DNA from 3 places in the Pseudomonas sp. WHRI 8519 genome. Region 1 is predicted to be linked to each of the others. Evidence: predicted binding sites of a transcription regulator. Region 1 holds the regulator's gene; each other region holds the start of a gene.

Evidence for each region. Region 1 encodes FliA, which starts transcription of late flagellar genes. Its sites were predicted from a motif close to CTAAAGTTTNNNNNNNNNNNGCCGNTAA; they were not measured.
Region 2: the regulator FliA is predicted to act here: its motif matches at 4,906-4,933, upstream of motA (flagellar motor stator protein MotA).
Region 3: the regulator FliA is predicted to act here: its motif matches at 3,855-3,882, upstream of ABRP30_RS13750 (methyl-accepting chemotaxis protein).

What each region holds. Positions count from the first base shown of each region.
Region 1 is NZ_CP167996.1:4,382,333-4,390,292, reverse strand. Features, by position in the region: gene flhA (flagellar biosynthesis protein FlhA) at 1-1,000, shown strand, start outside; gene flhF (flagellar biosynthesis protein FlhF) at 1,012-2,319, shown strand; gene fleN (flagellar synthesis regulator FleN) at 2,413-3,246, shown strand; gene fliA (RNA polymerase sigma factor FliA) at 3,243-3,983, shown strand; gene ABRP30_RS19930 (chemotaxis response regulator CheY) at 4,088-4,462, shown strand; gene ABRP30_RS19925 (protein phosphatase CheZ) at 4,481-5,269, shown strand; gene ABRP30_RS19920 (chemotaxis protein CheA) at 5,282-7,513, shown strand; gene ABRP30_RS19915 (chemotaxis response regulator protein-glutamate methylesterase) at 7,560-7,960, shown strand, end outside.
Region 2 is NZ_CP167996.1:5,502,005-5,509,964, forward strand. Features, by position in the region: gene ABRP30_RS25180 (trimeric intracellular cation channel family protein) at 1-515, opposite strand, end outside; gene orn (oligoribonuclease) at 609-1,151, opposite strand; gene rsgA (small ribosomal subunit biogenesis GTPase RsgA) at 1,312-2,343, shown strand; gene ABRP30_RS25195 (molecular chaperone Tir) at 2,458-2,937, shown strand; gene motB (flagellar motor protein MotB) at 2,967-3,986, opposite strand; gene motA (flagellar motor stator protein MotA) at 3,990-4,841, opposite strand; gene ABRP30_RS25210 (HDOD domain-containing protein) at 4,972-6,507, shown strand; gene ABRP30_RS25215 (rhodanese-like domain-containing protein) at 6,552-7,361, shown strand; gene asd (archaetidylserine decarboxylase) at 7,371-7,960, shown strand, end outside.
Region 3 is NZ_CP167996.1:2,984,858-2,992,817, reverse strand. Features, by position in the region: gene pnuC (nicotinamide riboside transporter PnuC) at 1-174, opposite strand, end outside; gene ABRP30_RS13765 (hypothetical protein) at 828-1,352, opposite strand; gene ABRP30_RS13760 (hypothetical protein) at 1,407-1,757, opposite strand; gene ABRP30_RS13755 (hypothetical protein) at 1,760-1,951, opposite strand; gene ABRP30_RS13750 (methyl-accepting chemotaxis protein) at 2,076-3,710, opposite strand; gene ABRP30_RS13745 (undecaprenyl-diphosphate phosphatase) at 4,011-4,841, shown strand; gene ABRP30_RS13740 (DUF1294 domain-containing protein) at 4,843-5,271, shown strand; gene ABRP30_RS13735 (MmcQ/YjbR family DNA-binding protein) at 5,300-5,644, opposite strand; gene ABRP30_RS13730 (LysR substrate-binding domain-containing protein) at 5,652-6,554, opposite strand; gene ABRP30_RS13725 (FMN-dependent NADH-azoreductase) at 6,689-7,300, shown strand; gene ABRP30_RS13720 (MFS transporter) at 7,361-7,960, opposite strand, start outside.

The DNA.
Region 1 (7,960 bases):
CTACCGCCTGATCCCGCTGGTCGATCGCAACCAGGGTGGGCAACTGCTGGCTCGGATCAAGGGCGTGCGCAAAAAGCTCTCCCAGGACCTGGGCTTCCTCATGCCCACCGTGCACATCCGCGACAACCTCGACCTGCAGCCCAGCGCCTATCGCCTGACGCTGATGGGCGTGATTCTGGCCGAGGCCGAGATCTACCCGGACCGCGAGCTTGCCATCAACCCTGGGCAGGTCTTCGGTACCCTCAACGGCATCGCCGCGCGTGACCCGGCCTTCGGCCTGGAAGCGGTGTGGATCGATATCGGCCAGCGTGCCCAGGCGCAGTCGCTGGGCTACACCGTGGTCGACGCCAGTACCGTGGTGGCCACGCACCTCAACCAGATCCTGCAGAAGCATTGCCACGAACTGATCGGTCACGAGGAAGTGCAGCAATTGCTGCAGGTGCTGGGCAAGGCTTCGCCTAAACTTGCAGAGGAACTGGTGCCGGGTGTCATTTCCTTGTCGGGCCTGCTCAAGGTCCTGCAGGCATTGCTCGCCGAGCAGGTGCCGGTGCGTGACATCCGCAGCATTGCCGAGGCCATCGCCAATAATGCGGGTAAGAGTCAAGATACCGCCGCGCTGGTGGCGGCAGTGCGCGTCGGATTGTGTCGCGCCATCGTGCAAAGCATTGTCGGCGTTGAGTCCGAGCTGCCTGTGATCACGCTTGAGCCAAGGTTGGAACAGATTTTGCTCAATAGTCTGCAAAGGGCCGGGCAAGGTCAGGAAGACGGTGTTCTTCTGGAGCCGAGCATGGCCGAAAAGCTGCAGCGTTCGTTGATTGAAGCGGCCCAGCGTCAGGAGATGCAGGGCCAGCCGGCCATCCTTCTGGTGGCCGGCCCGATCCGTGCCATGCTGTCGCGCTTCGGCCGCCTGGCTGTACCGAATTTGCATGTTCTGGCGTATCAGGAAATACCGGATAACAAGCAAGTCACCATCGTTGCCACCGTGGGCCCCAACGGCTGAGGTAGTGGGTTATGCAAGTTAAGCGTTTTTTCGCCGCCGATATGCGCCAGGCCATGAAGCTGGTCCGTGATGAGCTGGGCTCCGACGCCGCCATCATCGGTAACCGGCGCATCGCTGGCGGTGTCGAACTGACGGCCGCGCTGGACTACAAACTGTCCGCGTTGGCCCCGCGCGTGCCCAATGCCGAGCTCGAGCAAGAGCTGCGCAAGACCCAGACGCGCATCGCCACTGCCCAGGCTGAGCTGGACAACCGCAGTGATGCCAGCGAAGGCAGCCGCCAATTGTTCGCCGGGCAGTCGCTGACCGCCTCGCAGCCCTTGATCGAACCGCATGTGGACGTGCCGGCCCCTGCAGCACCTGCTGCGCCGGCAGCGGTCGACCCGCGCTTGTTCGATGCGATGCGCTCTGAGCTGTCGGGCCTGCGCGAGCTGCTGGAAGTGCAGCTCGGCTCGCTGGCCTGGAACCAGCTGCAAGGCAGCAAACCGGCGCAGGCCAACCTCTGGCGCCGGCTGCAGCGCATCGGCCTGTCCGGGCCGATCGCCCGCGAGCTGCTGGACCTGATCGCCGAAATCGAAGAGCCACGCCAGGCCTGGCGCATGCTGCTGGCGCACCTGGCACGCATGATCGAAGTGCCGGAGATCGAGCCGATCGAAGAGGGTGGCGTGATCGCCATGGTCGGCCCTGCCGGTATGGGCAAGACCACCACGCTGGCCAAGCTGGCGGCGCGCTATGTCCTCAAGTACGGCCCGCAGAACGTGGCCCTGGTCAGCATGGACAGTTTCCGCATTGGTGCCCAGGAGCAGCTCAAGACCCTGGGGCGTATCCTCAACGTGCCGGTGACTTATGTAGACCCCGGCCAGTCGCTGGCCCAGGCGTTGGAGCCGCTGCTGCGCAAGCGCGTGGTGCTGATCGATACCGCCGGCCTGCAGGCCAGCGACCCGGCCCTGCGCATGCAGCTGGAAAGCCTGGCCAGCCGCGGCATCGCTGCGAAGAATTACCTGGTGCTGGCCACCACCAGCCAGAAGCAGGTGCTGACGGCCGCCTACCACAGCTACAAGCGCTGTGGCCTGGCCGGCTGCATCCTGACCAAACTCGATGAAACGGCGAGCCTCGGCGATGTGCTGAGCCTGGCCATCAGTCATGAACTGCCCGTCGCCTATCTTACCGATGGCCCGCGCATTCCTGACGACCTGCACTTGCCGCGGGCGCACCAACTGGTTAGCCGCGCGGTCAATGTGCAGTTGCAGGATGAGCCCAGCGAAGAGGCCATGGCCGACATGTTCGCTGATCTCTATCACAACCCAAGGAGAGCGGGTTGATGATCAAGCGTATGCAAAATACCTACACCAAGGGGACCGCTGTCATGCCCCACGTGTGGCTTGGGTCCAAGCGAGACAAGGTGAACAACGAACATGGGTAGCATGCATCCCGTACAGGTGATCGCCGTGACCGGTGGCAAAGGTGGCGTCGGCAAGACTAACGTTTCAGTGAACCTGTCCCTGGCACTGGCCGAACTCGGCCGCCGGGTCATGCTGCTTGACGCCGACCTGGGCCTTGCCAACGTCGACGTGTTGCTGGGCCTGACCCCCAAACACACCCTGGCCGATGTCATTGAAGGGCGCTGCGAGCTGCGCGACGTGCTGTTGCAGGGCCCGGGCGGTGTGCGCATCGTGCCGGCGGCCTCCGGCACCCAGAGCATGGTGCACCTGGCGCCGGCCCAGCATGCCGGGCTGATCCAGGCCTTCAGCGAGATCGGCGACAACCTCGACGTGCTGGTGATAGACACCGCTGCGGGGATTGGTGACTCGGTAGTCAGTTTCGTGCGTGCAGCCCAGGAAGTGCTGCTGGTGGTGTGCGACGAGCCGACCTCGATCACCGACGCCTACGCGCTGATCAAGCTGCTCAATCGCGATTACGGGATGAACCGTTTCCGCGTGCTGGCCAACATGGCGCAAAGCCCGCAGGAAGGGCGCAACCTGTTCGCCAAGTTGACCAAGGTCACTGATCGCTTCCTTGACGTTGCCCTGCAATACGTCGGCGCCGTGCCGTATGACGAGTGTGTGCGCAAGGCGGTGCAGAAGCAGCGGGCAGTCTACGAAGCCTTCCCTCGTTCCAAGTGTGCGCTGGCCTTCAAGGCCATTGCCCAGAAGGTCGACAGCTGGCCGCTGCCGGCCAACCCGCGCGGGCATCTGGAGTTCTTCGTCGAACGCCTGGTGCAGCCAACCAGTGCAGGGCCGGTCCTATGAGTGCGAGCGGGTTCAAGATGTACAGCAAGGCGTCCAAAGACGCCCAGTACGATCTGGTTGAACGCTACGCGCCGCTGGTCAAGCGCATTGCCTACCACCTGCTGGCGCGCCTGCCTGCCAACGTGCAGGTGGAAGACCTGATCCAGGCCGGCATGATCGGCTTGCTTGAGGTCGCCAACAAATACGACGCCAGCAAGGGCGCCAGCTTTGAAACCTACGCCGGCATCCGCATCCGCGGCGCCATGCTCGACGAGGTACGCAAAGGTGATTGGGCACCGCGTTCGGTGCACCGCAACACGCGTATGGTCAGCGATGCGATGCGCGCTGTGGAAGCAAGAACCGGCCGCGACGCTAAAGATCATGAAGTTGCGGCCGAACTCAAGTTGAGTCTCGATGATTACTACGGGATTTTGAACGATACCCTGGGTAGCCGCCTGTTCAGCTTTGACGACCTGTTGCAGGACGGCGAGCACGAAGGGCTGCACGAGGAGGGCGCCAGTGGCCAGGTCGAGCCGTCGCGCGACCTGGAGGACGAGCGCTTCCAGGCCGCCCTGACCGATGCCATCGCCAACCTGCCGGAGCGCGAGCGGCTGGTACTGGCGCTGTACTATGACGAAGAGCTGAACCTCAAGGAAATCGGTGAGGTACTGGGGGTCAGCGAATCGCGTGTCAGCCAGCTGCACAGCCAGTGCGCCGCGCGTTTGCGCAGCCGTCTTGGGGAATGGCGGGCGCGTTGAGCCCGGGGTCGTTGCAGTCGTTTTCACGTTGTACCGAATTGATTGAATGCGCGCTCGGGGCCGAGCGCGTTTGAGACTGCTTGGAGGTCTAATTGAACAAAGACATGAAAATCCTCATCGTTGACGACTTTTCGACGATGCGGCGGATCATCAAGAACCTGTTGCGTGATCTGGGCTTCACCAATACCGACGAAGCTGACGACGGCACCACGGCGTTGCCGATGCTCGAAAGCGGCCATTACGACTTCCTGGTGACCGACTGGAACATGCCTGGCATGTCCGGTATCGACTTGCTGCGCAAGGTACGTGCCCACGAGCGCCTGAAGGGTATGCCGGTACTGATGGTGACGGCCGAAGCCAAGCGCGACCAGATCATCGAAGCGGCTCAGGCCGGTGTGAATGGGTATGTGGTCAAGCCGTTCACCGCCCAGGTGCTCAAAGAAAAGATCGAGAAGATCTTCGAACGCGTCAACGGCTGAACAAAGTCAGGGGGCGCCATGGAATCAACACAAACGTCTTTGGGGGAGTTTGAGTCAACCCTGAAGAAGCATGCTCAGGAACTGGTCGAAAGCCTGGAACGGGGCCGGTTCGGCGAGGCGGTGCAGCTGATTCATCAGCTCAACCAGACCCGCGACCGCGGCTTGTATCAGGAAGTCGGCAAGCTCACGCGCGAGCTGCACAGTGCGATCGTCAGCTTCCAGATCGACCCGCGCATGCCGCAGGCCGAGGAAGTCTCGCAGATCACCGATGCCACCGAACGCTTGTCCTATGTGGTCAAGCTGACTGAAGGCGCCGCCAACCGCACCATGGACCTGGTGGAGGAGAGCACGCCCGTGCTCAACGACCTGGCTGCTGAAGCGCAGAGCCTCAGTGTCGACTGGCAGCGTTTCATGCGCCGCGAAGTCGCTGCGCCGGAATTTCGCGAGTTGGTCAAGCGTGTCGACAGTTTCCTGACGCACAGCGCTGAAGGTAACCGCAAGGTATCCGGCCACCTCAATGACATTCTGCTGGCTCAGGACTATCAGGACCTGACCGGCCAGGTGATCAAGCGGGTGACTGCGCTTGTGACCGAAGTCGAAAGCAATCTGCTCAAGCTCGTGCTGATGGCCAGTCAGGTCGACCGTTTTGCCGGTATCGAACATGACCACCAACAGCTGCGCGCGGAAAAAGATGAAGAAAAATATCCGGCTCGGGGTGAAGGTCCGCAGATTCATGCCGATAAGCGTGAAGACGTCGTGTCCGGTCAGGACGATGTCGATGATCTGCTGTCCAGCCTGGGTTTTTGAGGAGCACGTTTAATGAGCTTCGGCGCCGATGAAGAAATCCTTCAGGATTTCCTGGTAGAAGCCGGCGAAATTCTTGAGCAACTGTCCGAGCAACTGGTCGAGCTGGAAAGCCGGCCCGATGATGCCGACCTGCTCAATGCGATCTTTCGCGGTTTCCACACTGTAAAAGGGGGCGCCGGCTTCCTCCAGCTCAATGAGCTGGTGGAGTGCTGCCATATCGCCGAGAACGTGTTCGACATCCTGCGCAAAGGTGAGCGCCGGGTCGACGCGGAACTGATGGACGTGGTGCTCGAAGCACTGGACACGGTCAACAGCATGTTTGGCCAGGTGCGCGAGCGCAGTGAAGTCACCCCGGCCACGCCCGAGTTGCTGGCGGCCCTGGCACGCCTGGCCGAGCCGGCTGGCCCTGAAGCGGCTGCGCCGGTGGTCGAGGCTGCGCCTGCGCCGGCCGAACCTGCCGCCGAGGCCGACATCACCGACACCGAATTCGAGCAGCTGCTCGACTCGCTCGATGCGGTCAAAGCCCAGGCAGCCGCTGCCGAACAGCAGCTGCAAGGCGAAACGCTGTCCGGTTCGGGTGACGAGATCACCGACGACGAATTCGAATCGTTGCTCGACCAGTTGCACGGCAAGGGCCAGTTCTCGGCCGAAGGCGTTGCCACAGAGCCTGTGGCCGCTTCTGCCAGCGCGCCAGCCAGCGACGAGATCACTGACGAAGAATTCGAGTCGCTGCTCGATCAGCTGCACGGCAAGGGCACGTTCCAGGCGGATGCGCTGCCTGCTGCCGTGGCTCCGGTGGCCAGCGAAGCGCCAGCTGCCGGTAGCAGCGATGAAATCAGCGAGCACGAGTTCGAGGCACTGCTCGATCAGTTGCATGGCAAAGGCAAGTTCACCGGCGATGCGGTCACCGCCGAAGCGCCCGCCGCCGTTGCCACCCCTGTGGCCGCCAAGGCGCACAGCCAGCCTGTGGCCAAGCCGGCACCTGCACCTGCACCTGCACCTGCTGCGGCGGCCAAGCCCGCCGCGCCGGCCCGCGCGCCTGCACCTGCTGCCGAGAAGCACGCGGTGAGCGAAGCGGAAACCACCGTGCGCGTCGATACGGCGCGCCTGGACGAGATCATGAACATGGTCGGCGAACTGGTGCTGGTGCGTAACCGCCTGGTGCGCCTGGGCCTGAACAGCGGTGACGAGGCCATGTCCAAGGCCGTGTCGAACCTGGACGTGGTCACTGCCGACCTGCAGACCGCGGTGATGAAAACGCGTATGCAGCCGATCAAGAAAGTCTTCGGCCGCTTCCCGCGCCTGGTCCGCGACCTGGCCCGCCAGTTGAAGAAAGAGATCAACCTGGAACTGGTCGGTGAAGAGACCGACTTGGACAAGAACCTTGTCGAGGCATTGGCCGACCCCCTGGTGCACTTGGTGCGCAACGCGGTTGACCACGGTGTGGAGATGCCTGAAGAGCGTGAAGCGTCGGGCAAGGCGCGTACCGGCCGCGTGGTGTTGTCGGCCGAGCAGGAGGGTGACCACATCCTGCTGTCGATCTCCGATGACGGCAAAGGCATGGACCCTAACATTCTGCGCGCCAAGGCGGTGGAAAAGGGCCTGATGGACAAGGACGCCGCCGACCGTCTGAGCGAGTCGGACTGCTACAACCTGATCTTCGCCCCAGGCTTCTCGACCAAGACGGAAATTTCCGATGTGTCCGGCCGTGGTGTCGGTATGGACGTGGTCAAGACCAAGATTTCCCAGCTCAACGGCTCGATCAACATCTTCTCGGCCAAAGGCCAGGGTTCGAAGATCGTCATCAAGGTGCCGCTGACCCTGGCGATCATGCCGACCCTGATGGTGATGCTGGGCAACCAGGCGTTCGCCTTCCCGCTGGTCAACGTCAACGAAATTTTCCACCTGGACCTGTCGCGCACCAACGTGGTCGACGGCCAGGAGGTGGTGATCGTGCGCGACAAGGCGCTGCCGCTGTTCTACCTCAAGCGCTGGCTGGTCCAGGGCCAGGTGCACGAGGAGCAGCGCGAGGGCCATGTGGTGATCCTCTCTGTGGGCACCCAGCGCATCGGCTTCGTGGTCGACCAACTGGTGGGCCAGGAAGAGGTGGTGATCAAGCCGCTGGGCAAGATGCTGCAGGGCACCCCGGGCATGTCCGGCGCCACCATCACCGGTGACGGTCGCATTGCGCTGATCCTCGACGTACCGAGCATGCTCAAGCGTTACGCGGCGCGGCGTATTTGATTTCGGTGGCGCGCCCTGCGGGGCTGCGCCACCTAATGGAGTGTTTATGGCAGTCAAGGTCCTGGTGGTGGATGATTCGGGTTTCTTCCGCCGCCGCGTCTCGGAAATCCTCTCGGCGGACCCGACGATCCAGGTCGTCGGTACCGCGACCAACGGTAGGGAAGCGATCGACCAGGCGCTGGCGCTCAAGCCCGATGTCATCACCATGGACTACGAAATGCCCATGATGGATGGCATCACCGCCGTGCGGCACATCATGCAGCGCTGCCCGACACCGGTGTTGATGTTCTCCTCGCTGACCCACGAAGGCGCCCGTGTGACCCTCGACGCGCTGGATGCCGGTGCGGTGGATTACCTGCCGAAGAACTTCGAGGACATCTCGCGCAACCCGGAGAAGGTCAAGCAGATGCTGTGCGAGAAGGTGCACACCCTTTCGCGCAGCAACCG
Region 2 (7,960 bases), 1.1 Mb from region 1:
GCCTGCTCTGCCGGCACCTTGAAATACACACAGCCCAGGTAGAACCACGCTGCGGCAAACGATACGCTGGCATACAGCTCGCGCCGGAACACCAGCGGGATGTCGTTGCAGAAAATATCCCTGAGGATCCCGCCGAATACCCCTGTAATGACGCCACTGATCGACGCCACCAACATGCCCTGCCCCATCTCGAGCGCAGTCATGCAGCCAATCAGGGTGAAAGCCACCAAACCCAAGGCATCCAGCACCAGGAACAGTGACCGCAGGCGGCGCATCATCGGTGCGATGAAAATCGTCAGCAGCGCGGCGAAGCTGGTCAGCACCAGGTATTCCGGATGCTTCACCCAAGTCAGTGGATAGTGCCCGAGCAGCACATCACGCACCGAGCCACCACCCAGTGCAGTCACGCAGGCGATCAGCACCACGCCAAACCAGTCCATACCGCGCCGCCCGGCGGACAGAGCGCCAGTCATGGCTTCGGCAGTGATGGCGATAAGGTAGAGCATCAACAACATGGCGCGGGTCCGTGCGGGAAAGGCGCGCAGTCTAACCAGTTGCCCAAGGCACCAAAAGAGGGCGCACGCACATTCTATGCGCCCACTTCCAACTCACACCTTGATGAAGTGCGTGCGGTAGTGGCGCAGTTCGGCGATCGACTCGCGGATATCGTCCAGCGCCAGGTGGGTGCTGCCCTTCTTGAAGCTGTCCCGCACGTCCGGTGCCCAGCGCGCAGCCAGCTCCTTGACTGTGGAGACATCGAGGTTGCGATAGTGGAAGTAGTTTTCCAGGCTGCGCATATGGCGATAGAGGAAGCGGCGGTCCTGGCAGATGCTGTTGCCACAGATCGGCGACTTGCCTTTGGGAACCCATTGCTCCAGGAAGGCGATGGTCTGCGCTTCGGCCTCGGCCATGCTGACCTTGCTTTCGCGTACACGCTGGGTCAACCCCGAGCCGCCGTGGGTGCGGGTATTCCACTCATCCATGCGCGCCAGCACTTCGTCACTGTGGTGGATGGCGATCACCGGCCCTTCGGCCAGCGTGTTCAGCTCGCTGTCAGTGACGATGGTGGCCATCTCGATGATGACGTCGGTGTCCGGGTCCAGGCCGGTCATTTCCAGATCGATCCAGATCAGGTTCTGTGGGTTCTGCATGAAGGGCTCCTCGTATAGGCCGTCATAGTAGCCTAGCGGCATGGGCCAGCGCATTCCCGGCGCAAAGGTAACCAGAATGGTCCGCCGCCCGTCGTGCTAAACTGCATGCCGCTTTCAATGCCCCACCACGGCTCTCTCACGCAACTCGCACGGAACACTAATGGCCAAACGCCAGCTCAATCGCCGCCAGAACTGGCGTATCGAAAAGATCCAGAACGAACGCGCCGCTCGCGCTGCCAAACGCGAGCAGCATGCGCTGCAGGAGCTGGAAGGGGGTGACCTGGGGCCGGAGCAACTGGGCCTGGTGATCGCTCACTTTGGCGTACAGGTCGAGGTGGAGGCTCAGGACGGCGAGGCTGCAGGCCAGGTCGTGCGCTGCCACCTGCGCGCAAACCTGCCGGCGCTGGTCACCGGTGACCGCGTGGTCTGGCGTGCCGGCAACCAGGGCATTGGCGTAATCGTCGCGCAGATGCCGCGCAGCACCGAGCTGTGCCGGCCGAACAACCACGGTCAGCTCAAGCCGGTTGCCGCCAACGTCGACCTCATCGTCATCGTCTTCGCGCCAGCGCCCGAGCCGCATCCGAACCTGATCGACCGTTATCTGGTCGCCGCCGAGCACGCGGGCATCCGCCCACTGTTACTGCTGAACAAAGCCGACCTGATCAACGACGAGAACGGCCCCGCACTCCATGCCTTGCTCGAGGTGTACCGAGACCTGGGCTACCCGTTGCTGGAGGTCTCTGCCCACCACGGCGACGGCATGCAGCGCCTGCAGCAGATGCTGGACGGCCATATCAGCGTGTTCGTCGGCCAGTCGGGTGTGGGCAAGTCTTCTCTGGTCAACAGCCTGCTGCCTGCTGCCGACACCCGGGTCGGCGACCTGTCCGAATGGTCGGGCCAAGGCACCCACACCACCACCACTGCGCGCCTTTACCACTTTCCCAATGGCGGCGACCTGATCGACTCGCCAGGCATCCGAGAGTTCGGCCTTGGCCATGTCAGCCGTGATGATGTGGAAGACGGCTTCATCGAGTTCCGCGACCTGTTCGGCACCTGCCGCTTTCGCGACTGCAAGCATGATCGCGAGCCAGGCTGTGCCCTGCTCAGGGCACTCGAAGATGGCCGGATCAAGCAGCAGCGCATGAACAGCTACCGCTCGATCATTGCCAGCCTGCCGGATGACAACTACTGATTCGTAGGAAATATTACCCGCCCTCGTAGGGCTCTTCCGGTTTCGCCGTCATCTATTGCCCCGCCTGCTGCTTTCCCTGATGGTCATGACTTCCTATCAGGGAGGGCAACCGCGATGCCGGTTTTAATCACTTACCGCCACGAAGAGCGGCTTGACGCCTTTATCCTCAATGAACGCCTGCTGCTCGAAAGCATTCCGACGCAGCTGGTCCTGTTCGACTGCCAAGGGCAGACCCGCGAAGATCTGTATGGCAACTTCTGCCGATCCATGGGCGATGCAACCCACTGGATTGGCCTTTTGTCCGAATGGGCCGCCGCCGACTGGTGGACACCCTGGCTGCTGGGGGCTGCAGTCATGAGCAGCCGCCGTGTCAGCCTTTATCAAAGCAACGGCGGCGCGCTACCGGAGTGTTTTGGCAGATGGCCGGTAATGCGCGAGCGCAAGCACATCGACCTGTTTGTGCGGGCCTATCACGATGAGTGCACGTTCACCCGTGCCATGACGTTACCCCCGGGACGCGGAAGCTGTGCCGACCGGGACAATGCAGATTTCTTTCATGCGGATCTGAAGGCCAAGATCCGGCGGGGGTTCTGATGCATTGGGGCCGCTGGGCGGCCCCTCCGTCACGGGTCCTTGGGCTCGTCCATCTTCAAGGTCCCTTCCTCGAAGATGTTCAGCTTCTGGCGCAGTTCACGCGGTTGCATGGGTGCATCCTGCGCAGCAGGTGCCGCCGGCGCATCTGGCGCAGCGCCGGCAGGCGGCGCTGGCTGGCTAGGCTGTGCAGGCGCCGTACCCTGCTCGCCCTCAATGTTGCGCTGGGCCTTCTTGGTCAGGACGATGATGTCGATACGGCGGTTTACCGGGTTGAAAGGGTCTTTGCGATCGAACAGCGAAGACGACGCATAACCCACTACCCGCGCGACCTGGTCATCCGGATAGCCACCGGCAACCAGCGCCCGCCGTGCGGCATTGGCGCGATTGGCCGACAGCTCCCAGTTGCCGAACTCTCCGCTGCCAGAATAAGGCTTGGCATCGGTGTGGCCACTGACGCTGATCTTGTTCGGCACGGCCTTGATGGTGTCGGCCATGGCCAGCAGAATGTCCTCGAAATACGGCTGCAGTCGGGCACTGCCGATATCGAACATCGGCCGGTTCTCGGCATCCATGATCTGGATGCGCAAGCCGTCCTGAGTGATCTCGAAGAGAATCTGGTCCTTGAATTTCTGCAGCTGCGGATTTTCCTCGACCTTGTTCTGCAGCTCCTGCAACAGCAGTTCGAGGCGTTCTCGCTCAACTTGATCAGCCATGGTCTCGACCTGATCCTGGTCCAACTGGATGCTGGTATCGGGCGTAGGCTCGGATTTTTCTTCCGGGTTGATGGTCTTTTCCGGCGCAAGCTGGGGCGAACCGCCAAGATCGATCACATAGGGCGTTCCGCTCTCGGAGAAACCGATCGGGTCCTTGAAGTAACCGGCAATGGCGATCTTCTGCTCGGGCGTGGCGGTGGACAGCAGCCACAGCACCAGGAAGAACGCCATCATCGCCGTGGCGAAGTCAGCGAAAGCGATCTTCCAGGCGCCGCCATGGTGGCCACCACCGTAGCGCTTGACGCGCTTGATGATTATCGGCTGATTGTTTTCCATGACTCAGCGACCGCGAACTGCTTGTTCCAGCTCGGCAAAGCTCGGGCGATGCTTCGGATACAGCACCTTGCGCCCGAATTCAACGGCCAGCGAAGGTGGCATGCCAGAAGCAGACGCGACCAGCGAAGCCTTGATCGACTCATAGAGGTTGAGCTCTTCCTTGGCATCGTGCTCCAGGCACTTGGCCAGCGGCCCAAAGAAACCATAGGCTGCAAGGATACCGAAGAAGGTACCGACCAGCGCCGCGCCGACGTGCAGGCCGATCGAGGCCTGGTCGCCCTCGCCCAGAGACGCCATGGTCACCACGATGCCCAGTACCGCTGCGACGATACCGAAACCGGGCATGCCGTCGGCAATGCCGTTGACCGCATGCGACGGGTGCTCGAGCTCTTCCTTCATGCTCAGCAGCTCCATGTCGAACAAGCCTTCGAGTTCGTGGGGTGCCATGTTGCCGGTGGACATGATGCGCAGGTAGTCGCAGATGAAGGCGGTCATGCGTTCATCACCCAGCACCGCTGGGTATTTGGCAAAGATCGGGCTGGCTGCGGCGTCTTCGATGTCGCTCTCGATCGCCATCATGCCTTCGCGACGGCTCTTGTTGAGGATTTCGTACACCAGGCCCAGCACTTCCAGGTAGAAGGTGTGGGTGAAGCGCGTGCCGAACATCTTCAGCGACTTCTTGACTACATGCATGGTCATGTAACCAGGGTTGGCCTGCATGAAGGCGCCAAAGGCTGCACCGCCGATGATCAGCACTTCGAACGGCTGGATCAGTGCCGCGATCTTGCCGTGGGAGAGTACATATCCGCCGAGCACGCTCGCGAATACGACGATGATGCCGATAATTTTAGCCATAGGTTCAAAGCACTTGCTGTCGTGGTCAGGATGAGGGACGGGAGCTTTAAAACTCTTCTTCTACTTATCGGCAGAACTGCGCCAGACTATAGCCACTCAAAGCGAAAAGCCAGTTCGGACTGATGTCAAAATGCCAATGGAATCCAAGGTGCCCACTCAGAATCCGCGTACGCTAGAGGCCTGGGTAAAGCTGCTGGACGGTATTCGTCTACCGGTGCCGAAGCAGAGTTATGACCGGGTCATGAGCGCTATCAACGATAGCCGCCGTTCGCTTCGCGATATCGCCGAACTGATGCAGGACAGCCCGGCCCTGGTGCTGTCGGTGATGCGCGAGGCCAATCATCCCGCCAATGCCAGCCAGGCAGAGCCCGCCGAAAGCCTGGAAATCGCCCTGAACAGGCTGGGCCTGGCACGCAGCAGGGAATTGCTTACCCGCCTGCCGGCGCTGCCGGACGAGGACATCCCGCCGGTGCTGCGCCAGTTCCTGCTGATCAGCCAACATGCTTCGCAGCAGGCCAGCGGCCTGTTCGCCAGCCGCCTTGCACGGCTGTGGCAGGAAATTCACTGGGGTAGCCTGCTGTTCCTCTCGCCGCTATGGCCGTTGGCCTTGGCCTACCCCAAGCTGCTGGACGCGTGGGAACTGCGGGTTATCCACAAGGGCGAAGAGGCGCAAGAGGTCGAGCTCGAACTGTTTGGCGTGCGCATCCTGGCGCTATGCCAAGCCATGGCCGAACACTGGCGCCTGTCGCAATGGGTCACCCAGGGTTACCGCATGCTTCTTGAAGAGCGTGAGCAACTGGGGCAGATACTGAGCATCGCCCGCGACCAAGACCTGCTTAGCCAGCAGCACCGCCTGGATGAGGCGCCGGCACTGAGCCGCTGGTTCAACCAGCCGGCCAATACCGTGCTGCTGGCCAACAACCTGGCGCTGGCGGCACAGGTAGGCTGGGACAACCCGCACCTGCTGCGCTGGCAATTGCTTACCGCGCTGTACCTGCAGACCACACTGGAGGACGTGCAACAGCAAGTTCACCAACAGGCCGCCGCCAGTGCCCGCCGGCACGCCAGGCATGCCCTGTTCCACCCTGCCGAGGCCTTGATCTGGCCCTGGCACCAGCGTCGCCCGCACCCAGACATGCTGACACCGCCACCGCCTTCCAGCGAGGCGCTCGGCCATTGGCGCACGCTGTGCCAAGCGCTGTTGGCACAGCCCAGCCCCTTCACCAATGCCGTGCACCTGGCTACCCACGCCCGCGAAGCACTGTTGGCCTGCGGCATGCAGCGCATCATGCTGCTGACCCTGGACAAGGCCAGTGACTACCTGCGCGTACAGCAAACGGCCGGTTTGCCCAAGGAGGCGGCAACCATCGCCCTGCCCGTCACGCAGAGCAAGCTGTTGCAGAAACTGGTCGGCCAGGCCGCGCAACTGCGCCTGTCGCCAGACAACCATGCCCAGTTCGCGGCCCTGCTGCCCGCCCCATTGCGGGCGTTCTTCCGTGGCGAACACCTGTTGCTGCGCTCGCTGGCCGTGAACAATCAAGTGCTGATGCTGGCAGTGGCCGACCAAGGCGGTAAACCGATGGCAGATGTGAGTGTCCAGGCATTCGGTAAAACCGCGCAATGTATCGAGCGCGCCCTTGCGGCGTTTGCCAACCGCAATGCCTGACCCTTGCGCTACAATCGCCCCTCTTTCCACACTGGAGACCGTGGATGACTGATTTTGCCGGACTACCGCTGGTGATCGAGCCTGCGGACCTGCTTGCGCGCCTGGCGTCCCCCCAGCTGATCCTGGTCGACCTGAGTAGCGCCAACCGCTATGTCAGCGGTCATATCCCCGGCGCCCGCTTCGTCGAAGGCAAGCGCACCCAGCTGGGCCTGCCGCCCGCGCCGGGGCTTTTGCCGGCCATTGGCGAGCTGGAAAAACTGTTCAGCGAACTCGGCCACCGGGATGACGCGGTCTACGTGGTGTACGACGATGAGGGCGGCGGCTGGGCCGGGCGCTTCATCTGGCTGCTCGACGTCATCGGCCACAAGGCCTGCCATTACCTCAATGGCGGCATCCAGGCCTGGCCGGCGGACAAGCTCTCGACCGAGGTGCCGCCGCCCGCCTCCGTACCGGTACGCCTGCAGCTGCATGGCGAACCGACTGCCACCCGCGAATACCTGCAAAGCCGCCTGGGCGCCGATGACCTGGTGATCTGGGATGCCCGCGGCCCGCAAGAATTCTCCGGTGAAAAGGTCCTGGCAGCCAAAGGTGGCCATATACCCGGCGCGATCAACTTCGAGTGGACGGCAGGCATGGACCTCAACGACCACCTGCGCATCCGCAAGGACATCGCCCAAGTCCTCCAGCAACTGGGCATCACCCCTGACAAAGAAGTGATCACCCATTGCCAGTCCCACCGCCGCTCCGGCTTTACCTACCTGGTGGCCAAAGCCCTCGGCTACCCACGCGTCAAGGCCTATGCCGGCTCGTGGAGCGAATGGGGCAACCATCCGGACACGCCTGTAGAAGTTTAAGGAACCTGCATGAAATCCCGTCTGTTCATCATCAGCCAGTACCTGCTGCCGCACCATCTGCTGTCGCGGCTGGCCGGCTGCGTCGCCGAGTGCCGCGCACGCTGGTTCAAGAATGCCTTCACCGCCTGGTTCGCCAAGCGCTACCAGGTGAACATGAGCGAGGCACTGGTCGAAGACCTCACCGCCTACGAGCACTTCAATGCCTTCTTCACCCGGGCCCTCAAGCCGGGTGCACGTCCGCTGGACGAAACGCCGGGGGCCATTCTCTGCCCGGCCGATGGTGCTGTTAGCCAGCTGGGCCCGATCGAACACGGTCGCATCTTCCAGGCAAAGGGCCACAGCTTCAGCGCCCTGGAGCTGCTCGGCGGCGACCCGGCCCTGGCCGCCCCGTTCATGGGTGGCGAATTCGCAACCATCTACCTGTCGCCGAAGGACTACCACCGCGTGCACATGCCGCTGGCCGGTACCCTGCGCGAAATGGTCTATGTGCCAGGTCGCCTGTTCTCGGTGAACCAGACCACTGCAGAAAACGTCCCTGAGTTGTTTGCCCGCAATGAGCGTGTGGTGTGCCTGTTCGACACCGAGCGCGGGCCGATGGC
Region 3 (7,960 bases), 1.4 Mb from region 1:
CACCGCGTAGGCGCCTTGCAGCAGCATCCCCGAGTACAGCTTCACATCGAAGAACAACCAGCCATAAATAAGCACCATGACCAGGCCCACCGGCCAGCACCAGGCGTTCTGTTTGACGGTGAGCCACACGGCAGCAGTGCCTAGGATGGCGGCGATGAGTTCGAGGCCGGACATCGGCGATCCTTGGAACAATCGGGGGGGCGCGATTGTACCGCGAACGCCGTCCAGTGCCAGCGGTAATGTTGCCATTAAGTGCCGCCACTTCAAAAAACTATTAGTTTTGTCAGTTGTCGCCATGACTTTATAACTTAAGCCTCATTCATGCAGTTATATCAATTGCACTACTGAACAGAGGCAATGTCATGAATATATTGGCAGGCAACGTCGCGCCCGTGTTATTTATTCCGCTCATAACGTTCACCATTTCAGTGCAGGCTGCTAGTTGTGAGTCTGTCGTGTCGGAAGTTACCCGCTGGTACAACGACACGCCGTCCGGTTGCGGTAACGACCCCGCGGTGGACTGCTCAGGCGTGATGATGCGCGCGACGCATCGGTGGGATGAGGCGGGCGCAAGGCAGCCGAACCATTATGACGTGTGGAACCCTAGCCCGGCCTCGCAGGCCTCTGGGGGTGTGTCGGTGTCCTGGATGCGCAGTGATCGAATAGGTTATGAAGACCCAGGGATGAAAGCGAATAACGGCATTATTTTCACCCCGCGCCAGTTTGTCGAACGGCCTCTGGCGAAACTCGATGTTTATTGTGCCTACCCCATCGATGCCTGGACGGATGATCGCACCGAGCGCGGGTGTGGTGATAACAGGCAAACATCAAACGTCGAAAAAAGTTGCCAGGCACTGGGTATCAATGACCTCAATGGTTGGAAACAGCACTACGAGGGGTTGGGCGGTAGTGCAGACCGTCAAGAGCGCCACAAACGCCAGTGTGCGTTCAGCATGCGCGGTAGCAAACCGTTGAGCAGGGGGCTTGCTGAAGTCCAGGCGCAGGATCGGTACAGCGTAGCCCTGGGCATAGAGCTTGCGCTGGAAACTGCGCGCAGGTTCCAGCCCTTTGGTGGGTTTGGGCGTCTTGACATCGCCCCGTGTGCTGCCGACGTGGGTGCTGTTGACATCCCAGACCACCGCGTCGATGTAGGGCAGGCGTGCACTGCCATCGTCGGGTGATTTTTGTACCGCCGGTTCCACGTTGCTCAGCAATAGCTCGTTCAGCAATTCCTTGCGGGCAAACGTGTCCGTGCCGATGGTTTTGGGGTTTTCGTGAACAGCGATCATCGCCCTCCAGTCCGACGGCTGCTCGGCATTCCAGGAGCATTGAGTCACCTGGATGCGATTCATGTCGTTACGTGCGTAGCGGTAGTTTTTGCGCCATTGCTCCGCGTTGTGGACACCTCACGTATCACAGTTGCCGTAGGCGAGTGCTGCGTTGCGGTTAGGCGGGGAGGTCGCCGAATTTTTCAGGTGGTTCGCCGGCAGCGGCGCGCCATAACGGCCGCATCCGTACCATTTGCGTTCGGGGCCGGTGAAACCGTCGAAGCTATAGATGCACACGAAGCCTTTCTCCATGACCGGCAGGCCCAGCTCCCGCGCGTTCATGGGCGTAAGCAGGATATACCCGGCGGGCCGGATGAGGCGGTTGGTGCTCAAGTCCCTGCGGATCCAGCTGAATGATGTGGCGCCCGTCTTGATGGCGTAGGGGCTGTAGTCCCAAGGATTGAAATTGCCATCGTCGACCATGCGCAAGGTTACGCCGCTGCAGTAGTAGTGCCCCGCGGTGCCAGCGTATCTGGCTCACGGCAGGCATCGGTCACCTTGTTGTAGTTGCGGTTGATACGCTGCAGCGTTTGCATCGGGTCAAGTTGGATGATGAGTTGCGGGTCCGCCCAGGCAGGGGAGAGGGCGACTAGCAGCGCACCGCAAAAGTAACGGGTATCCATGGTGAAACCTCCAGGTCAAAGGAGGTTTCACAGTGTTCAGCGGGCCGTTACCGGTCTACTGGCAAAAATGTCAGGTCGGCGCTTTAGCCGCTCTAGCGCGGGGCTTGGCAAGATCGTGACGGCGCTAAACGCGGAACTGACGCAACAATTGCTCCAGCTCTTCACTCAATTGCCCCAATGCCACGCCTGCCTCACTGGATTGGCGGGCCGCAGCGGCGGTCTGCTGCGATAACCCGGCCGTATCCAGTACGTTCCGATTGATCTCCTCCACCACGTGCGACTGCTGCAACGTGGCGCTGGCAATGGTGGCGTTGAGCACGGTGAGGTTGTGCAGCGCCTGGCTGATGGCGTCCAGGCTGGAGCCGGCCTCCCGGGCTTGCTCCACTGTCTGGCGCGAAGCTTCGCTGCTGGTGTCGATGGCCTTGACCGCGGCGTCCGATTGCCCTTGCAGGTGCTCGATCATCGTGTGTATCTCTGCCGTCGACTGGGCGCTGCGTTGAGCCAGCAGCCGCACTTCATCGGCCACCACCGCGAAGCCACGGCCCTGCTCGCCGGCGCGGGCCGCTTCGATGGCTGCGTTGAGGGCCAGCAGGTTGGTCTGTTCGGCGATGGAGCGTATCACCTCCAGCACCCCGCCGATTTTCGTGCTGTGCCCGGCCAGGTCACGGATCACCTGCACAGCCTGGTCGATCGTCGCCGAAAGCCGGTCGATCTGCTGCAGGCTGCCATGGATCGCTTGCTGCCCGTGCTCCACCTGCTGCTGAGCCGCGCGCATTTCGCCTGCAGCCTGCTCCGCGGTCTTGGCCACGTCCTGCACCGCGTAGGTCACCTCATTGACCGCGGTTGCCACCTGATCCATCTGCATCGATTGCTGTGCGCTGCGTTGTTGCGCGGCACCGGCGTTGTCACCAACATGCCCGGCGGACTGCGCCAATGAGTGCGCCGCGCCCTGCAGTTGGCCGACCACACGCTGCAACTTGCCGTTGAAACGATTGAAGTGCTCGCCCAGGTGGGTAATCTCGTCTCGGCCATGGGTATCCAGGCGCCGGGTGAGGTCGCTTTCGCCGCTGGCGATGTTGCCCATCGCCTGTACCGCCTCCTGCAACGGGCGGGCGATGCTGCGGGCGATGAGCATGACCACCAGAGCCATCAGCAGGGCGATGCCCAGGCCTACCAGCGAGGCATGGCGCAACTGGCGGGCGAATTCGTTCTGCACATCATCGATGTACACGCCAGAGCCGATGATCCAGCCCCATGGCTTGAACAGCTGAATATAAGACGTCTTGGCCACCGGTTCGCTGGCACCGGGCTTGGGCCAGCGGTAATTGACCGGGCCAGCGCCCTGGCTGCGGGCGAGGGCCGCCATTTCGTTGAACACGGCGAAACCGTCAGGGTCGCGAATGGCGGAAAGGTCCTGGCCATCGAGCTTGGGGTTGGCCGGGTGCATGATCATTTTCGGCCCCAGGTCGTTGATCCAGAAGTAGTCGTTCTGGTCGTAGCGCAGCGTGCGCACCACCTGTAGGGCCTGTTGCTGGGCAGCCTCGCGGCTGAGCGTGCCGGCCGCCTCCAGGCCTTGGTAATAGGCCAGCACGCCCGCAGCGGTCTGCACCACATGGTGGGTTTTCTCCGCCTTGGCATGGTACAGGTCGCCATGGATCTGGCGCAGCATCAGCAGGCCGAGGATCACAAGCATTGCCACCGCAACCAGCAGTATTAGCCACAATCGGCGGCTGATCGACATTGACCTCAAGTTCTTCATGAACGGCACTCCCGCATTGTTATTTTTATGAAGGTGCATCCAAGCATGCTTCGGCGCTTGGCCAAACCCGACTAATGGCTAAGTGCTAGTTAACGGCTGAACTGCCGCATGCCGCGCAAGCCTTTGCAAAGCCGCTCTGCTAGGATTTCGGCCGCGCAAGATGAAACCTTTAGCCCACGTGAACTTTTGCACTGGCATTGGTCCCAACTGACGCTGTAAAAAGGCCGCGCCGCACGCGGCAATCACAAGCAAATCAAGAACAAGGGGCCTGCAAGCAGCAGCGCTCCAACCGGGGGAACGATGGATTTTTGGACTGCCTTTCAGGCAATCATCTTGGGCGTGGTCGAAGGACTGACAGAATTTTTGCCGATCTCCAGTACCGGTCACCAGATCATCGTGGCAGACCTGATCGGCTTTGGTGGCGAACGGGCCATGGCCTTCAACATCATCATCCAGTTGGCGGCCATCCTGGCGGTGGTATGGGAGTTTCGGCGCAAGATCTTCGATGTAGTGTTCGGCCTGAAAAGCCAACCGACGGCGCGGCGTTTCACCGCCAACCTGCTTCTGGCGTTCATGCCTGCGGTGGTGTTGGGCGTGCTGTTCGCCGACCTGATCCATGAATATCTGTTCAACCCGATCACCGTGGCGACAGCGCTGGTGATCGGTGGTGTGATCATGCTCTGGGCCGAGCGCCGTACCCACAGCGTGGCGGTCGACCACGTCGATGACATGCGCTGGTCGCATGCCTTGAAGATCGGCTTCGTGCAGTGCCTGGCGATGATCCCAGGCACCTCGCGCTCCGGCTCGACCATCATCGGCGGCCTGCTGTTCGGCCTGTCGCGCAAGGCAGCCACCGAGTTCTCGTTTTTCCTGGCCATGCCGACCATGGTCGGTGCGGCAGTGTACTCGGGCTACAAATACCGCGACCTGTTCCAGCCAAGCGATCTTCCGGTATTCGCGATTGGCTTCGTGACGTCGTTCATCTTCGCCATGATCGCAGTGCGCGGCCTGCTCAAGTTCATTGCGAACCACAGCTACGCCGCTTTCGCCTGGTACCGCATAGCCTTCGGTTTGTTGATCCTGGCCACCTGGCAGTTCGGCTGGGTCGATTGGTCGACGGCGCACGGCTGATATGCCTCGGGCCCAAACGGAGCAGCGGCGCGCAGCGCGCAAGGAGCAGGGCATACGCAATGTGCGCCTGAAGCTGCTGATGCTCGGGGTGTTGTGCCTGCTGCCGATGGCGGGTGCGGCGCAGATGGCCTGGAGCGGGCAGTCATGGCTGCCGCTGGCGACTTATCCTGCCGTAAGCCTGGTTACGCTGCTGTTGTATTGGCAGGATAAGCAGCAGGCCCGCACCCAGGCCTGGCGCACGCCAGAGAAGGTGCTGCATGCCGGTGAACTGCTGGGTGGCTGGCCAGGGGCGCTGATCGCCCAGCAGCTTTTCAGGCACAAGACCCGCAAGGCCTCTTACCAGATGGTGTTCTGGGCGATCGTCTTGCTGCACCAGGTGTTTTGGGTTGATCACCTGCTTCTGGGTGGGCGTGTGCTGTCGCTGGGTTGATGGTCTGCTACTGCCTTTCGCGGGCCGCTCACATCAGCAAGCCCACCTGCAATCGCTTCGCCAGCCGCCGCACTACCAACTGGTGCGAGCGCTGCAGCAGGTCACTCAACTCATCCCGGCCCATGGGGTAGGGCGGCGCCATACTGATCCAGCGCGCCCGTGCCAGATACGGTGCCGGGCGTATACCTGGCCTGTCGCAATACCCCAGAAACAGCTCATCGGCCACCTTGAACGACAAGCCAGCCCCTGCCAGGTCGAGTACCGCGAACATCTTGTTACCGGCCACCGAAAATACCCGGATGCCGCCCCACTTGTAGTCTTCCTGCGCCCGGGGCAGCGCCAGGCAGAACGCCGCCACCTGATCCTCGGTCATGGTCTGTCTAGACATAACGGTCTCCACACGCTTCGAACGATGCTGCCAGATGATCGATCCACACCCGTACTGCAGGCAGCAAACCACGCCGATGCGGGTAAACCGCTTGCAGATAGCCACCCGGCAGCGACCAGTCCGGCAGCAGCCGCACCAGCTCGCCGCGTTCGAGCTCATGCTCGCAGAACATGCTCGGCAACGCAGTAAAGCCTAGCCCGGCACGTACGGCGGCATTGCGTACCACAAAATCATCAATGGCCAATCGCGGCTCCAAGGCGATTTCCTCTTGGCGGCCGTGGGGCCCGAGCAGACGAAAATGCACCAGCCGGTCCGCTTCAGCAGCGCCCAGTACCGGCAGGGCGGTCAGCTCGGACGGCTCACGGACATGGTCGGCGAAGCCGGGAGCGGCCACCAGCTGCATCTGCGCCTGACGCAGCCGGCGCGTGACCAGCGCAGGGTCTTCGTCGCCCAGATCGCGCACGCGCAGGGCGACGTCGATGCCCTCGGAAATCAGGTCTACACGGCGGTTGAGCAGCACCATGTCCAGTTGCACCTGGGGGTACAGATCCAGAAAACGGCTGATCACATCCGGCAGGAACGCGTGGGCCAACGCTACCGGGCAGGACACCCGCAAGCGCCCACGCGGCTCGCTGCTCATGCTGGCCACTGCCTCGTCAGCGGCCTCGGCCTCCAGCAGCATGGCCTGGCAGTGATGCAGATAGCGTTCACCCACTGCGGTGAGCTTCAGTTGGCGCGTGGTGCGCTGCAGCAACCGCGTCCCCAACCGCTCTTCCAGTTCGGCGATACGCCGCGACAGACGCGATTTGGGTATGCCCAGCTGGCGTCCGGCGGCGGCGAAGCCACCGGCCTCGACTACGCGAGCAAAATAGAAGAGATCGTTGAGGTCTTGCATGAAGGCTGTCTCACTGTTCTATCAGTGGGACAAACTAACGCATTTTTGCTGGCTTATCAGCTATTCGACGGCCCGGTAGGATTCTCTCCATCCTGATCGCCCAATGCTGCGGTCTTCATTCACAGGAGAGTCCCATGAAACTGTTGCACATTGATTCGAGCATCCTGGGTGACAATTCCGCCTCGCGCCAACTGAGCCGTGAAGTGGTTCAGGCCTGGCAAGCCGCTGACCCGAGCATCGAAGTGGTCTACCGTGACCTCGCCGCCGATGCCATCGCCCACTTCTCTGCAGCCACCCTGGTTGCAGCCGGCACTCCGGAAGACGTTCGCGATGCAGCCCTGGCTTTCGAAGCCAAGCTCAGTGCCGAGACACTGGACGAGTTTCTTGCCGCCGACGCCGTAGTGATTGGTGCGCCGATGTACAACTTCACCGTGCCGACCCAGCTCAAGGCATGGATCGACCGCGTGGCAGTGGCCGGCAAGACCTTCCGCTACACCGAGGCAGGCCCTGAAGGGCTGTGCGGTGACAAAAAAGTAGTACTGGTGTCCACTGCTGGTGGCCTGCATGCCGGCCAGCCGACCGGCGCGGGCCACGAAGACTTCCTCAAGGTGTTCCTGGGCTTCATCGGTATCACCGACCTGGAAATCGTTCGCGCCCACGGCCTGGCCTATGGCCCGGAACACCGCAGCAAGGCCATCGATGCTGCTCAGGCGCAGATTGCCAGCGAACTGTTCGCCACGGCTTGAGCAACCTGTATCACAACAAACGGCTGTCGCTTGCGCGGCGGCCGTTTTCATAGGTGACGCTCAGGCGCGACGGCTGCGATGCGCCAGCAACAACGTCAGGCCAACCCCGCTCAAGGCCAGCAGGGCCGCGACGCAGAATATCGACGCGTAACCAAGGTGTGCCGCCACAGCGCCCATAACCGGGCCGGCGATCGCCAACGCCATGTCGAAGAACACTGCATAGGCCCCCAGGCCGGCACCCCGGCTGCTGCTGGGCACCTGCTTGATGGCCTCCACGCCCAGGGCGGGGTACACCAGCGACAGGCCGAAACCGGTGAGGCCGGCCCCCACCAGTGCCCACAGCGGGGAGGGTGCGAGCCACAACAGGCTCAGGCCGAGCACTTCCGTGGCCATGCAGGCTACCGCCACGTTGTAACCGCCAAAGCGGTTGACGGCGTTGACGAACAGCAACCGCGAAATGATGAAGCACACACCGAAGGCACTCAGGCACAACGCGGCGCCTACCCATCCACGTTCCAGGTAATAAAGCGTGACGAACGTGGTCAGGGTGCCATAGCCGATCGAGGCCAGGGTCAGGCCAACGCCGCAAGGCGCAACACGGCTGAACGCCGACCAGAACGGCAGGCGCTCACCGCGCACCACTACCACATCCGGGCGTTT